Regions from separate parts of the Erwinia sp. L03-1 genome, predicted to be linked through region 2. Evidence: riboswitches for the same ligand, from Rfam matches in the RefSeq annotation. Region 2 holds a riboswitch; the other holds the start of a gene.
What was found. Region 2 has a riboswitch for thiamine pyrophosphate ahead of AC4PCC_RS18115 (TenA family protein). Riboswitches for the same ligand answer to the same signal wherever they lie in the genome.
Positions count from the first base shown of each region.

Region 1: another riboswitch for thiamine pyrophosphate. It lies ahead of thiC (phosphomethylpyrimidine synthase ThiC); the one in region 2 lies ahead of AC4PCC_RS18115 (TenA family protein).

Region 1 is NZ_CM178762.1:4,492,613-4,498,506, reverse strand. It holds gene thiS (sulfur carrier protein ThiS) at 1-26, opposite strand, end outside; gene AC4PCC_RS20530 (HesA/MoeB/ThiF family protein) at 10-771, opposite strand; gene thiE (thiamine phosphate synthase) at 831-1,475, opposite strand; partial or broken gene thiC (phosphomethylpyrimidine synthase ThiC) at 1,484-3,304, opposite strand; TPP riboswitch at 3,394-3,494, opposite strand; gene rsd (sigma D regulator) at 3,618-4,124, opposite strand; gene nudC (NAD(+) diphosphatase) at 4,208-4,981, shown strand; gene hemE (uroporphyrinogen decarboxylase) at 5,021-5,894, shown strand, end outside.
Region 2 is NZ_CM178762.1:3,949,830-3,955,723, forward strand. It holds gene radA (DNA repair protein RadA) at 1-1,189, opposite strand, end outside; gene serB (phosphoserine phosphatase) at 1,199-2,176, opposite strand; gene AC4PCC_RS18110 (YtjB family periplasmic protein) at 2,292-2,963, shown strand; TPP riboswitch at 3,061-3,163, shown strand; gene AC4PCC_RS18115 (TenA family protein) at 3,233-3,916, shown strand; gene AC4PCC_RS18120 (ABC transporter ATP-binding protein) at 3,913-4,650, shown strand; gene AC4PCC_RS18125 (ABC transporter permease) at 4,647-5,381, shown strand; gene AC4PCC_RS18130 (ABC transporter substrate-binding protein) at 5,399-5,894, shown strand, end outside.

The DNA.
Region 1 (5,894 bases), 540 kb from region 2:
CCGCTGTCATTAATGGTGATGTTCATCGCGGCCTCCACATACCGGGCACGCAGCGCTACGTTCGAGAGTCAGCGTGCGCCAGGTCTGCTGTCGGCCATCGAAAAGCCGCAGCTTCCCTGCCAGCGAGGAACCCTGACCGGCGAGCATCTTTAGGGCTTCCAGCGCCTGAAGCGTACCCATCACGCCGACCACCGGGCCCAGCACGCCTGACGTACGGCAGTTGCGCGGGGGCTCGGTCTCATCGGGCCACAGGCAGCGATAGCAGCCGTGACTGAAGGGCGGGGTTAACACCAGCAGCTGACCGCCGAATCCCACGGCGCTGGCGCTGATCAGCGGTTTGCTGCGCTGTATGCAGGCGGTGTTAATCGCCTGGCGGGTCTGCATATTGTCGCTGCAATCCAGCACCAGATCGGCCATCGCTACCGCCTCCTGCAGGTTACTGTCATCCATACGCTTCTCCAGCACGATAAATTCCACCTGAGGGTTCAGTGCCTGGAGCTGCGCTTTCGCGACCTGCGCTTTTGACAGGCCCGTCTCGCGGCTGCGAAACAGGATCTGGCGCTGCAAATTGCTGATATGTATCTTGTCGTCATCGGCCAGCAGCAGTGTGCCAACCCCGGCAGCAGCAAGATAGAGCGCCGCAGGCGATCCCAGGCCGCCCAGGCCGATAATCAGGACGCTGGCGGCCTGAAGTTTGCGCTGCCCTTCAGGACCGAACTCCTCCAGCAGCAGCTGGCGGCTGTAACGCATAAAGTCACCGTCACTGAACATGCTGTGCGCCTCCCGACCCGACCAGGCGCTGATGGCTGACAGGTACTAAACGCGGGTTGCTATACATGCTCTGCGCCCCCCGGTCCCGCCAGCTGCAATAGCTGCGCGGTGGCTTCCTGCCAGCTGTCGGCCTGCGTAATGGCGCTGACTACGGCGATACTCCCCACGCCGGTTGCCAGCACGGCAGGCGCGCGGCTGAGGCTGATACCGCCAATGGCCACCGTTGATACGCCCTGCAGGCGCGAAAGATGACGCTTAAGCTCTTCTATGCCCTGCGGGGAGGAGGGCATCTGTTTAGTGAGGGTCGGAAAAACATGGCCGAGGGCGATATAAGACGGCTGCTCCTTCAGGGCACGATCCAGTTCGGCGTCATCGTGCGTCGAAAGCCCCAGGCGTAGTCCGGCACGATGAATGGCATCCAGGTCGGCGACGTCCAGATCTTCCTGCCCCAGATGTACGCCATAGGCCTGATACCTGATCGCCGTCTGCCAGTAATCGTTGATAAACAGACGCGCCCGGTAACGCCTGCCCAGGGCGATGGCAGCGGCAATCTCATCTTCCACCGCCGCTTCCGGCCGATCTTTAATCCGCAGCTGGATGGTGCGTACGCCCGCATCCAGCAGTCGCTCAATCCAGGCGACCGTTTCAACGACAGGGTAGAGACCCAGCCGGGCTTCGGTTAAGGGAAATGGACCACGGCTCATACTTTGTCCTCCTGTTTCGCCGCGTAATCACGCACTTCCTGGGAAATTTTCATGGAGCAGAATTTAGGTCCGCACATCGAACAGAAATGGGCAACCTTGCCGGACTCCTGTGGCAGCGTCTCGTCGTGATAGCTGCGGGCGGTATGGGGATCGAGCGCGAGATTGAACTGATCTTCCCAGCGGAATTCGAAGCGCGCTTTCGACATGGCGTTATCGCGGATCTGCGCGCCGGGATGTCCTTTAGCCAGATCGGCGGCGTGGGCCGCTATTTTGTAGGTAATCAGCCCCTGCTTCACATCTTTTTTATTCGGCAGGCCAAGGTGCTCTTTGGGCGTGACGTAGCACAGCATCGCGCAGCCGAACCAGCCAATCATGGCCGCGCCAATACCCGAGGTAATGTGATCGTAGCCCGGCGCGATATCCGTGGTCAGAGGGCCAAGGGTATAAAACGGCGCCTCGTGGCAGTGTTCCAGCTGCTCGGTCATATTGTGACGGATCATCTGCATCGGCACATGTCCCGGGCCTTCGATCATCACCTGCACGTCGTACTCCCAGGCAATCTTCGTCAGCTCGCCCAGCGTACGCAGCTCGGCAAACTGCGCCTCGTCATTGGCATCCTGAATTGAGCCAGGACGCAGCCCATCGCCCAGCGAGAGGGACACGTCGTAGGCCGCGCAGAGTTCACAAATCTCGCGGAAGTGCTGATAAAGAAAGCTCTCCTTATGATGCGACAGACACCATTTCGCCATAATCGAACCGCCGCGCGACACGATGCCCGTCAGGCGTTTCGCCGTCATGGGGACATAGCGCAGCAGGACGCCTGCGTGGATCGTGAAGTAGTCCACGCCCTGTTCCGCCTGTTCCAGCAGGGTGTCGCGGAAAATCTCCCAGTTCAACGCTTCCGCCACGCCGTTGACCTTCTCCAGCGCCTGATAGATGGGCACGGTGCCGATGGGTACCGGGCTGTTACGCAGGATCCACTCGCGCGTTTCGTGAATATTACGACCGGTGGAGAGATCCATGACCGTGTCGGCTCCCCAGCGCGCTGACCAGACCAGCTTCTCGACCTCTTCCTCAATGGAGGAGCTGACCGCAGAGTTGCCGATATTGGCGTTAATTTTCACCAGGAAATTGCGGCCGATAATCATTGGCTCGGATTCAGGATGATTGACGTTGGCAGGAATGATGGCGCGCCCGGCGGCGACCTCCTGCCGCACAAATTCCGGCGTGATGTCCAGCGGCAGATGCGCACCGAAGCTGTTGCCCGGATGCTGCTGGCGCAGCACCTCACCGCGAATGCGCTCGCGACCCATATTCTCTCGCAGCGCAATAAACTCCATCTCCGGCGTGATCCTGCCCTGTCGGGCATAGTGCAGCTGGGTGACGCAGTGGCCGGGCATCGCCCGTCGGGGAAGGGGAAGGTGTTCGAAGCGCAGGTGATCCAGCCCTTCATCGGCGAGACGCTGCTGCGTGTAGGCTGAGCTGAGCGTCTCAATCGTTTGCGTGTCGCCGCGTTCACCAATCCAGCCCTCGCGTAACCGGGGCAGGCCCGCATGAACATCAATGCTGGCCTCTGGATCGCCATAGGGGCCGGCAGTGTCATAAACCGGCACGGGCTCATTATCTTCATATCGGGGGGCGTCTTTGCTGCCGCCGACTCGGGTTGGACTGAGTTGGATTTCACGCAGGGGAACGCGAATATCGGGACGTGATCCCTCAAGCCAGATGCGCGTTGAGTGAGGAAAGGCGGTGCCCTGGAGGGAGTCGATAAACTGTTGAGCCTGCGCGCGCTGTTCGCGGCGGGTGGTTTTCTTTTCAAGGTCAGACATAGCATGTTCCTGATAAATCGGGAAAAGATGCTTGTCCGGAGTTCGGAGGAGTAAGCGCAAAGTGTGGGTAAACAGCAGCACACCCTGACTGAAAAGTTACTCTTGTTCCCTACGCAGGTATTAACCTGGTCAGGTTCCGCGGATCCCGAATTAACGGTCTCAGCCCCTAAGGGCACTCCGACAAGAAGAATTCTGGTCTCCCGGAGGGAGAACCAGAACGGCGGTAACGGCGGCGGCCGCGCGTTACGCCATTGCCCCCTCAGCATAGGGGGCCTCTTTTGAAACTACAAGGATTTTACAAACGGATAACGTTTCAGGCGGGACGGGCCAGGGCAGAATCGTTAGCGGCCGGTGGGGTATCCGCCTGCTTGTCCAGCGCCAGCTGTATAAATTTATCTTCCAGCGTGAAGCGGGCTTCCAGCGCTTCGCCCACTTCAGAGAGCGCGTTCTGGAACTCAAGATAGTTATCGTGATCGATAGCCGTTTCCAGATGAGTATCATAAACCTGCATAATCTCAGCCGTGTTCGCCTGAAGCGCCGGATAGATCAGCGCGGCCTTAGCCAGCTGCTCGCTGCCTTTCATCTCTTCGATAAAGCGCTCGTACACCGTAAAGTGACCAGTGGAGAGATAATCGACCAGACGCTGACAAAAGGTATCCAGTGCGTTTTCATCGAGCGGAGTATGGGATTCCTTGTTAGGCTTAATGCCAACCATTTGATAATAGGCAACCAGTAACTGCTTGCGGGATTGCAGACAAAAGTCCACCAGGCCACTACACCCGGCAACGCGCGCGGTCAGGACTTCTAGTTGGTTGAGCATGTGTGACTCCGAAAGTGATATTTTAAGTGCCCGATCCCAATCCCGTTACGCAGCAAGCCGATTTAGCTGAGGATATGCAATTTATGGAAGTTGAGATTTCTAGCGTAGACGCTGGCTGGTGGGTTGTCAGTCACGAACATAAACTATGGCTGCCGAAAGGTCAATTGCCGCAGGGAAGTGCGCAGGAATTAGGCCTGGTTGGGTCAAAAGCTATGCGGATCGGTGAATGGCAGGGCGAGCCGGTGTGGCTGATACGCGATAGCCGTCCGAATGAGATGGGCACTCTGCGACAGATCCTCGACGGCGATGTCGGCCTGTTCCAGCTGGCGGGGCGCGGGATCCAGCTGGCTGAGTTCTACCGCTCTCATAAGTGGTGCGGCTACTGCGGGCATGAAATGCACTCAAGCAAAACCGAGTGGGCCAGCCTGTGCGGTCACTGCCGGCAGCGATACTATCCGCAGATTGCCCCCTGCATCATTGTCGCCATTCGTCGCGGCAAGGAGATCCTGCTGGCGCAGCATACTAAGCACCGCAACGGCATCTACACCGTGCTGGCCGGGTTTGTCGAAGTGGGTGAAACGCTGGAGCAAACCGTCGCGCGTGAAGTCATGGAGGAGAGCGGGTTAAAAGTGAAAAATCTGCGCTATGTCTCCTCTCAGCCATGGCCGTTTCCCCAGTCGCTGATGATGGCATTTATGGCCGACTATGAAAGCGGTGACATACACATTGATCCCAAAGAGCTGCTGGATGCGGCTTGGTATCACCATGAGGCGCTGCCCCAGCTTCCACCGCCCGGTACCGTGGCGCGGCGGCTGATCGAGGATACCGTGGCGCTTTGCCGCGCTGAAGCGGAATGAATGTTATACTGTGCGCCTGATTTTGAGAGAGCGTTTAAGATGAGTGAACTGAAGAACGACCGTTATCTGCGCGCCCTGCTGCGCCAGCCTGTGGATGTGACCCCGGTATGGATGATGCGCCAGGCCGGACGCTACCTGCCAGAATATAAGGCGACCCGTGCCATCGCCGGTGATTTTATGTCGCTGTGCAAAAATGCCGAGCTGGCCTGCGAAGTCACGCTACAACCGCTGCGTCGCTATCCGCTGGATGCGGCGATCCTGTTCTCCGATATTCTTACCATCCCCGACGCCATGGGGCTGGGCCTGTGGTTTGAGGCGGGAGAAGGCCCCCGTTTTTCCTCACCGATCACCTGCCGCGCTGATGTTGAGAAGCTGCCGGTGCCCGACCCGGAGCAGGATCTGGGCTATGTGATGAATGCGGTGCGCACTATCCGTAAAAACCTGAAGGGTGAAATACCGCTGATAGGTTTCTCCGGCAGCCCCTGGACGCTGGCCACCTACATGGTTGAAGGGGGCAGCAGCAAAGCCTTCACCAAACTGAAAAAAATGATGTATGCCGAGCCTGAAACCCTGCATCTGATGCTGGATAAGGTGGCCGACAGCGTCACGCTCTACCTGAACGCCCAAATACGTGCCGGTGCGCAGTCGGTGATGATATTCGACACCTGGGGCGGGGTACTGACGGGACGGGACTATCTTGAATTCTCCCTGCACTATATGCACAAAATCGTGGACAGCCTGATCCGTGAGAATGACGGACGCCGCGTGCCGGTCACCCTGTTTACCAAAGGCGGCGGCCAGTGGCTGGAAGCGATGGCAGCTACCGGCTGCGACGCGCTGGGGCTGGACTGGACCACCGATATCGGCGACGCCCGCCGCCGCGTGGGTGATAAAGTTGCCCTACAGGGGAATA
Region 2 (5,894 bases):
CAAATACCACCAGGTCATGAGGTAAAGGACGATCGCGCAGGCTGGAGACCATCGACAGCATCAGCGCCAGGTCGGCACTGGTTTCGGTGACCTTAACGCCACCAACTACATTAACAAACACGTCCTGGTCCGCCATCTGTAGCCCGCCGTGACGGTGCAAAACCGCCAGCAGGATCGCCAGTCGGTTCTGCTCCAGGCCAACGGCAACGCGCCGGGGGTTGCCCATCATCGAGTGATCCACCAGCGCCTGAATCTCCACCAGCAGCGGGCGCGTGCCTTCCCACAGCACCATGACCGAACTGCCGGAGGTCACTTCATCACCGCGGCTCAGGAAAATAGCCGACGGGTTGCTTACCTCACGCAGCCCCTGCTCGGTCATGGCGAAGACGCCCAGCTCATTCACCGCACCGAAACGGTTTTTATGGCTGCGCAACGTACGAAAGCGTGAATCGGCATCGCCATCCAGCAGTACCGAGCAGTCGATACAGTGCTCAAGCACCTTTGGCCCCGCCAGAGAACCATCTTTGGTCACATGGCCCACCATCACAATCGCCACCCCGCGCGTTTTGGCGAAGCGGGTCAGATAGGCTGCCGTTTCCCGCACCTGGGCGACGCTGCCTGGCGATGACTGGATATCGGCCATATGCATCACCTGAATGGAGTCGATCACCATCAGCCTCGGCTGCTCCTGATCGGCAATCTGGCAGATCTGCTCAATGCTGGTTTCCGACAGCATATTGAGGTTTTCAGTGGGCAGCCCCAGCCGGTGGGCGCGCATCGCCACCTGCTGAAGAGACTCTTCGCCGGTGACGTAGAGGGTTTTCATTCCCTCAGAAAGTTTGCACAGCGTTTGCAGCAGCAGCGTACTTTTGCCCGCGCCGGGGTTACCGCCGATGAGAATCGCGCTGCCCGGCACTACCCCGCCGCCCAGTACGCGGTCAAATTCCTTGAAGCCGGTGCTGAAGCGCGGTAGCGCTTCAAGGCTGATCTCAGACAGCTTCTGCACGCGGCTGATGCCTGCGCTGCCCGCATAGCCCATGCGCTCATTACGCGCCACGGTGGGCGAGGCAGAGAGGCGAACTTCAGTAATGGTATTCCACGCCTGGCAGGCGCTGCACTGCCCCTGCCAGCGTGGATAATCTGCGCCACATTCGTTACAGACAAAGGCGCGCTTCACCGCTTTGGCCAAATCGCCTCCTTAACGCTCATCAGAGATCAGGCTGCCGCTGAGAATACAGAACACGCCCATCAGGTCGGCGTGACGAATGGTCACCGCCGTTTGTTCATTAACTTTCGGTTTAGCGTGATAGGCAATGCCCAGCGCCGACGCCTTGATCATCAGCAGATCGTTTGCCCCGTCGCCGATGGCGACGGTCTGATCGTCGGCGATTTCAAAGCGTTCAGCCAGCTTAAGCAGCGTATCGGCCTTGTAGCGGGCATCCACAATATCGCCCAGCACCTCACCCGTCAGCCTGCCGTCGCGGATTTCCAGCACGTTAGCGGCAATAGCAGAGAGATGGAGTTTGTCCCGCAGGTATTCGGCAAAGAAGGTAAAGCCGCCGGAGGCGATCGCCACGTGCCAGCCCAGCGCCTGGAGCTTTTCCACCAGCTGCGTCAGACCCGGCATCAGCGGCAGCTGGTCACGCACCTGAACCAGGATGTTGGCATCCGCATCTTTCAGCGTCGCAACGCGCTGGCGCAGGCTGGCAGCAAAATCAAGTTCGCCGCGCATCGCCCGCTCGGTCACTTCCGCCACCTGCTCACCGCAGCCTGCCAGCTTAGCGATTTCATCAATACACTCCACCTCTATCGCGGTAGAGTCCATGTCCATTACCAGCAGTCCGGGCGTTTTCAGGTGCGGAATTTTTCCCAGCGGGGCGACGTCCAGGCCCGCTTCATAGGCCAGGCGTGTGGCGAGCGGAGTCAGTGAGCCCGCCAGGCGCACGACCTGATACTGATCAACGCACCAGGCGCTGACGATAACCATCGCTGCACCCAGCTGATGCTGGAGCGCCGTAAGGCTGGCTTTATCAAGCTTGCGGCCGTACAGAAGCCAGCCGGTGCGGCCAGCGCGGTAATCCAGCGGCATGACTTCATCACCGCTAAGAGAGAGAGGTAACCCCGGCCAGAGAGAGACATCGGAAGGCAGGTCGCACCAGGTCAGACTATTTGGCATTACAGCTCCTGTAGGGACATATTAACCACGCAAGAGGCTACCCTGTCAGCCCCGGTTCTGGCAACATAAAGCGAAGAGGCGGACGGCGTTCGTTGAAAAAATATGAAGGGTGAAGATGGCAAAGGCCAGATTAAAATTCCGACTACACCGTACGGCGATCGTGCTGATCTGCCTCACTCTGCTGGTGATGCTGATGCAGGGGGCCTCATGGTTCAGTCTGGGTCATCAGATGGCCCGTTCAGCGCAGGTTGAGGAGCTGGCCCGAACGCTGACGCGACAGGTAGCCTGGAGCCTGACGCCGCTGATGGAAAACAGCGATGATAACCGGCAGAAAATTACCGAGGCCATTGCGCTGCTGACCACGGACAGCCGCATTCTTGATGCCTCGGTCTACGACGATAACGGTGCGCTGCTGGCTCACAGCGGGGAAACCATTAACGTGCGCGATCGGCTGGCGCTGGACGGCCATCGCGCGGGCAGCTACTTCAATCATCAGATCGTGCAGCCGCTGGATACCCCCGATGGCCCGCGCGGCTTCCTGCGCGTAACGCTGGACACTCATGTGCTGGTCACCGAATCCCGTCAGGTGGATAACACCACCAATATTCTGCGTCTGATGATGCTGCTGGCGCTGGCTATCGGCATTATTCTCAGCCGGACGCTGCTGCGCACCCGCCGCACCCGCTGGCAGCAGTCGCCCTTTCTGCTTACCGCCAACCATCCGGTAAGAGAGGATGATGAGGATGAGAACAGCGAAAGCTCCTCGCCGCCAGAGAACCTAAAATAGCAAGATGGGGCCTGTACGGGGCCGTTAACTAACAGGTTACCCCCGCGTCACTGTCCTTGTTACAGCATTGTAATCAAAAATAAAATATCGTATAACAGTCTGCTCCGAGGGGTGTCCAGTAATGGGCTGAGATGGCGCAAGCCGAACCCTTTGAACCTGATCTGGGTCATGCCAGCGAAGGGACGGGTTGGCACTGATCAATTGCCTGTTCATACTTCTGCGTGTCCGGATCTCCACTTATTTTCGGAGGTTCAGTGTCTCATCTACCCATTCCTGATTTCAGCCAGGGCCTGTATGGTCGTCTTCGCCAGCATGCGGGCGCAGAGTGGCAACACTATGTTAATCACCCCTTCCTGCAACAGCTGGCTTCCGGCACGCTTCCCCATGCCGCTTTCCGCCGTTATCTGACGCAGGATTATCTGTTCCTCATCCACTTCGCCCGTGCCTATGGCCTGCTGGTCAGCAAACTGCGCACCCTGCCAGAGATGCGCGCGGCGTCTACGTCTCTCAATACCCTGCTCAGTGAACTCCCGCTCCACGTGAGCTACTGCCAGCAGTGGGGGCTGAATGAAACGGAGATGGCGAATGAAACCGAAGCGCCAGAAACCCTGAACTATACCCGCTACGTGCTGGATATCGGCCACTCAGGCGACGCCCTGGATCTGCTGGCCGCGCTGATGCCCTGTGTAGCGGGCTATGCTGAAATCGGGCTGGGTTTGCTCCAGAATACGCAGACCCTTCTGGAGGGAAATCCCTGGGCCTCATGGATACGCAACTATGGCAATGCGGAGTATCTCAACGGCGTAGGTGCGGCCCTGGCGCTGCTGGAGCGTGTCGGTCAGCAGCATGGTGCCGCGTGCCGGTTTAACAGCCTCGCCGAAATTTTCACTACCGCCACCCGGCTGGAAGCTAACTTCTGGCAAATGGGGCTGAACGCGGCGTCAGAAACGTGAGCGGCGCACGGCCACCGGGCATTGCGTGTCGCGATCTTGGCCTGAGCTTTGGCCAGCGCACCATTTTCCAGCACCTCAGCTTTGATATTGCGCCCGGCAGCTTTGTCGCGCTGCTCGGTGCCAGCGGCAGCGGTAAGACCAGCCTGCTGAAAATCATCGCTGGCCTGGCGGCTCCTGACGCAGGCACGATCAGCGGCAGCGATGGGCTCCCCCTGGCGGGCCGTATCGCCTGGATGGGCCAGAGAGATCTGCTCTATCCCTGGCTGACGGTGATGGATAACATCATGCTGGGCGCACGTCTGCGGGGAGAAAAAGGCGATCGGGAATGGGCCACTCATCTGCTGGAGCGGGTGGGATTAAGCGGTCACGGGAAAACGCTGCCTGCGGCACTCTCCGGTGGGATGCGCCAGCGCGCCGCCATTGCGCGCACGCTGTATGAACGTCGCCCGGTCGTGCTGATGGATGAACCCTTCTCCGCGCTGGATACGCTCACGCGGGCCAAAATCCAGACGCTGGCCGCCGAGCTGCTGGTGGATAATACCGTGCTGTTGATCACCCACGATCCCATGGAAGCCTGCCGCCTCAGCCATCGCCTGCTGGTGCTGGCGGGTTCCCCGGCCCGCATTGATGACAGTCATACCCTGGTCGGGCAGCCTCCGCGCGCGCCGGACGACCCCAATCTGTTAACCAGTCAGGGTGAACTGATGCGACAGCTGGTGAGGGCCGCAGAATGATGCGGGGAAGTGTGATCTTTTGCGGTTTGATCCTGCTGTGGTGGCTGGCAACCTTATGCAATATTCCGGCGTTCCTGCTGCCCTCGCCTGCGGCGGTTGCCTGCGCACTCTGGAACAACCTGAGCTATCTGGCCTGGCACAGTCTGATCACCGCCTCAGAGGTGCTAAGCGGCTTAGTGCTCGGTGTCCTGCTGGGCACGCTGCTGGCGCTCTGTATGACCTTTTCGCCCCGGCTCCAGCGCTGGCTGATGCCCGTCGTATTGACCAGCCAGGCCATCCCCGTTTTCGCGCTGGCGCCGCTGCTGGTGCTGTGGTTCGGCTTCGGGCTGAGCGCTAAGGTGGCGATGGCCGTGCTGGTGATCTTCTTTCCGGTGACCTCCGCGTTCTATGACGGCCTCCGTCGGGTTAACAATGACTGGCTTGACCTTGCCCGAACGATGGGGGCCACGCGCCGGGCGCAGCTGCTGCATGTCCGGCTGATGGCCGCGCTACCCGCCTTCGGCAGCGGCCTGCGGATGGCCGCTGCCGTCGCCCCCATCGGCGCGATTATTGGCGAATGGGTCGGTTCGGCAGAAGGGCTGGGGTACGTAATGCTTAACGCCAACGCCCGAATGCAGACCGATATCTGCTTTGCCGCGCTGTTCATTCTGGTGCTGATGACCGTATTACTCTGGGTAGCGGTTGATGCGTTGCTCCACCGCCTGATCCGTTGGGCGCCCGAAAATAGCTAATCAAGGAATCATTAACGATGAAAAATACCCTGTGCGGACTGCTGCTGACCGCGGCACTGAGCGGCCATGCGCTGGCAGCGGAAAAGCTGACCCTGGTGCTCGACTGGTATATCAATCCTGACCATGCGCCCATTATGGTGGCTGAGCAGATCGGCGCGTTCCGGGCCGAGGGGCTGGATGTGAACATAGTAGCGCCTTCCGATGCCGCCCTGCCGCCGCGCCTGGTTGCCGCAAAACAGGCAGACCTGGCCATTACCTATCAGCCCCAGCTGCACTTCTTTGCGGATCAGGGCCTGCCGCTGGTGCGCATTGGCACGCTGATCAATTCGCCGCTGAATACGGTTATCACTCTGGATAAAAACATCACCTCCCCTGCCGGTCTGGCCGGGAAGAAAATAGGCTATTCGGTGAGCGGCATTGAGCAGGCAACCCTCAGCACCATGCTGAAACATGAACACCTCAGGGCTGATAATGTGCGGTTAATTAACGTGAACTTCCAGCTGGTCAGTGCGC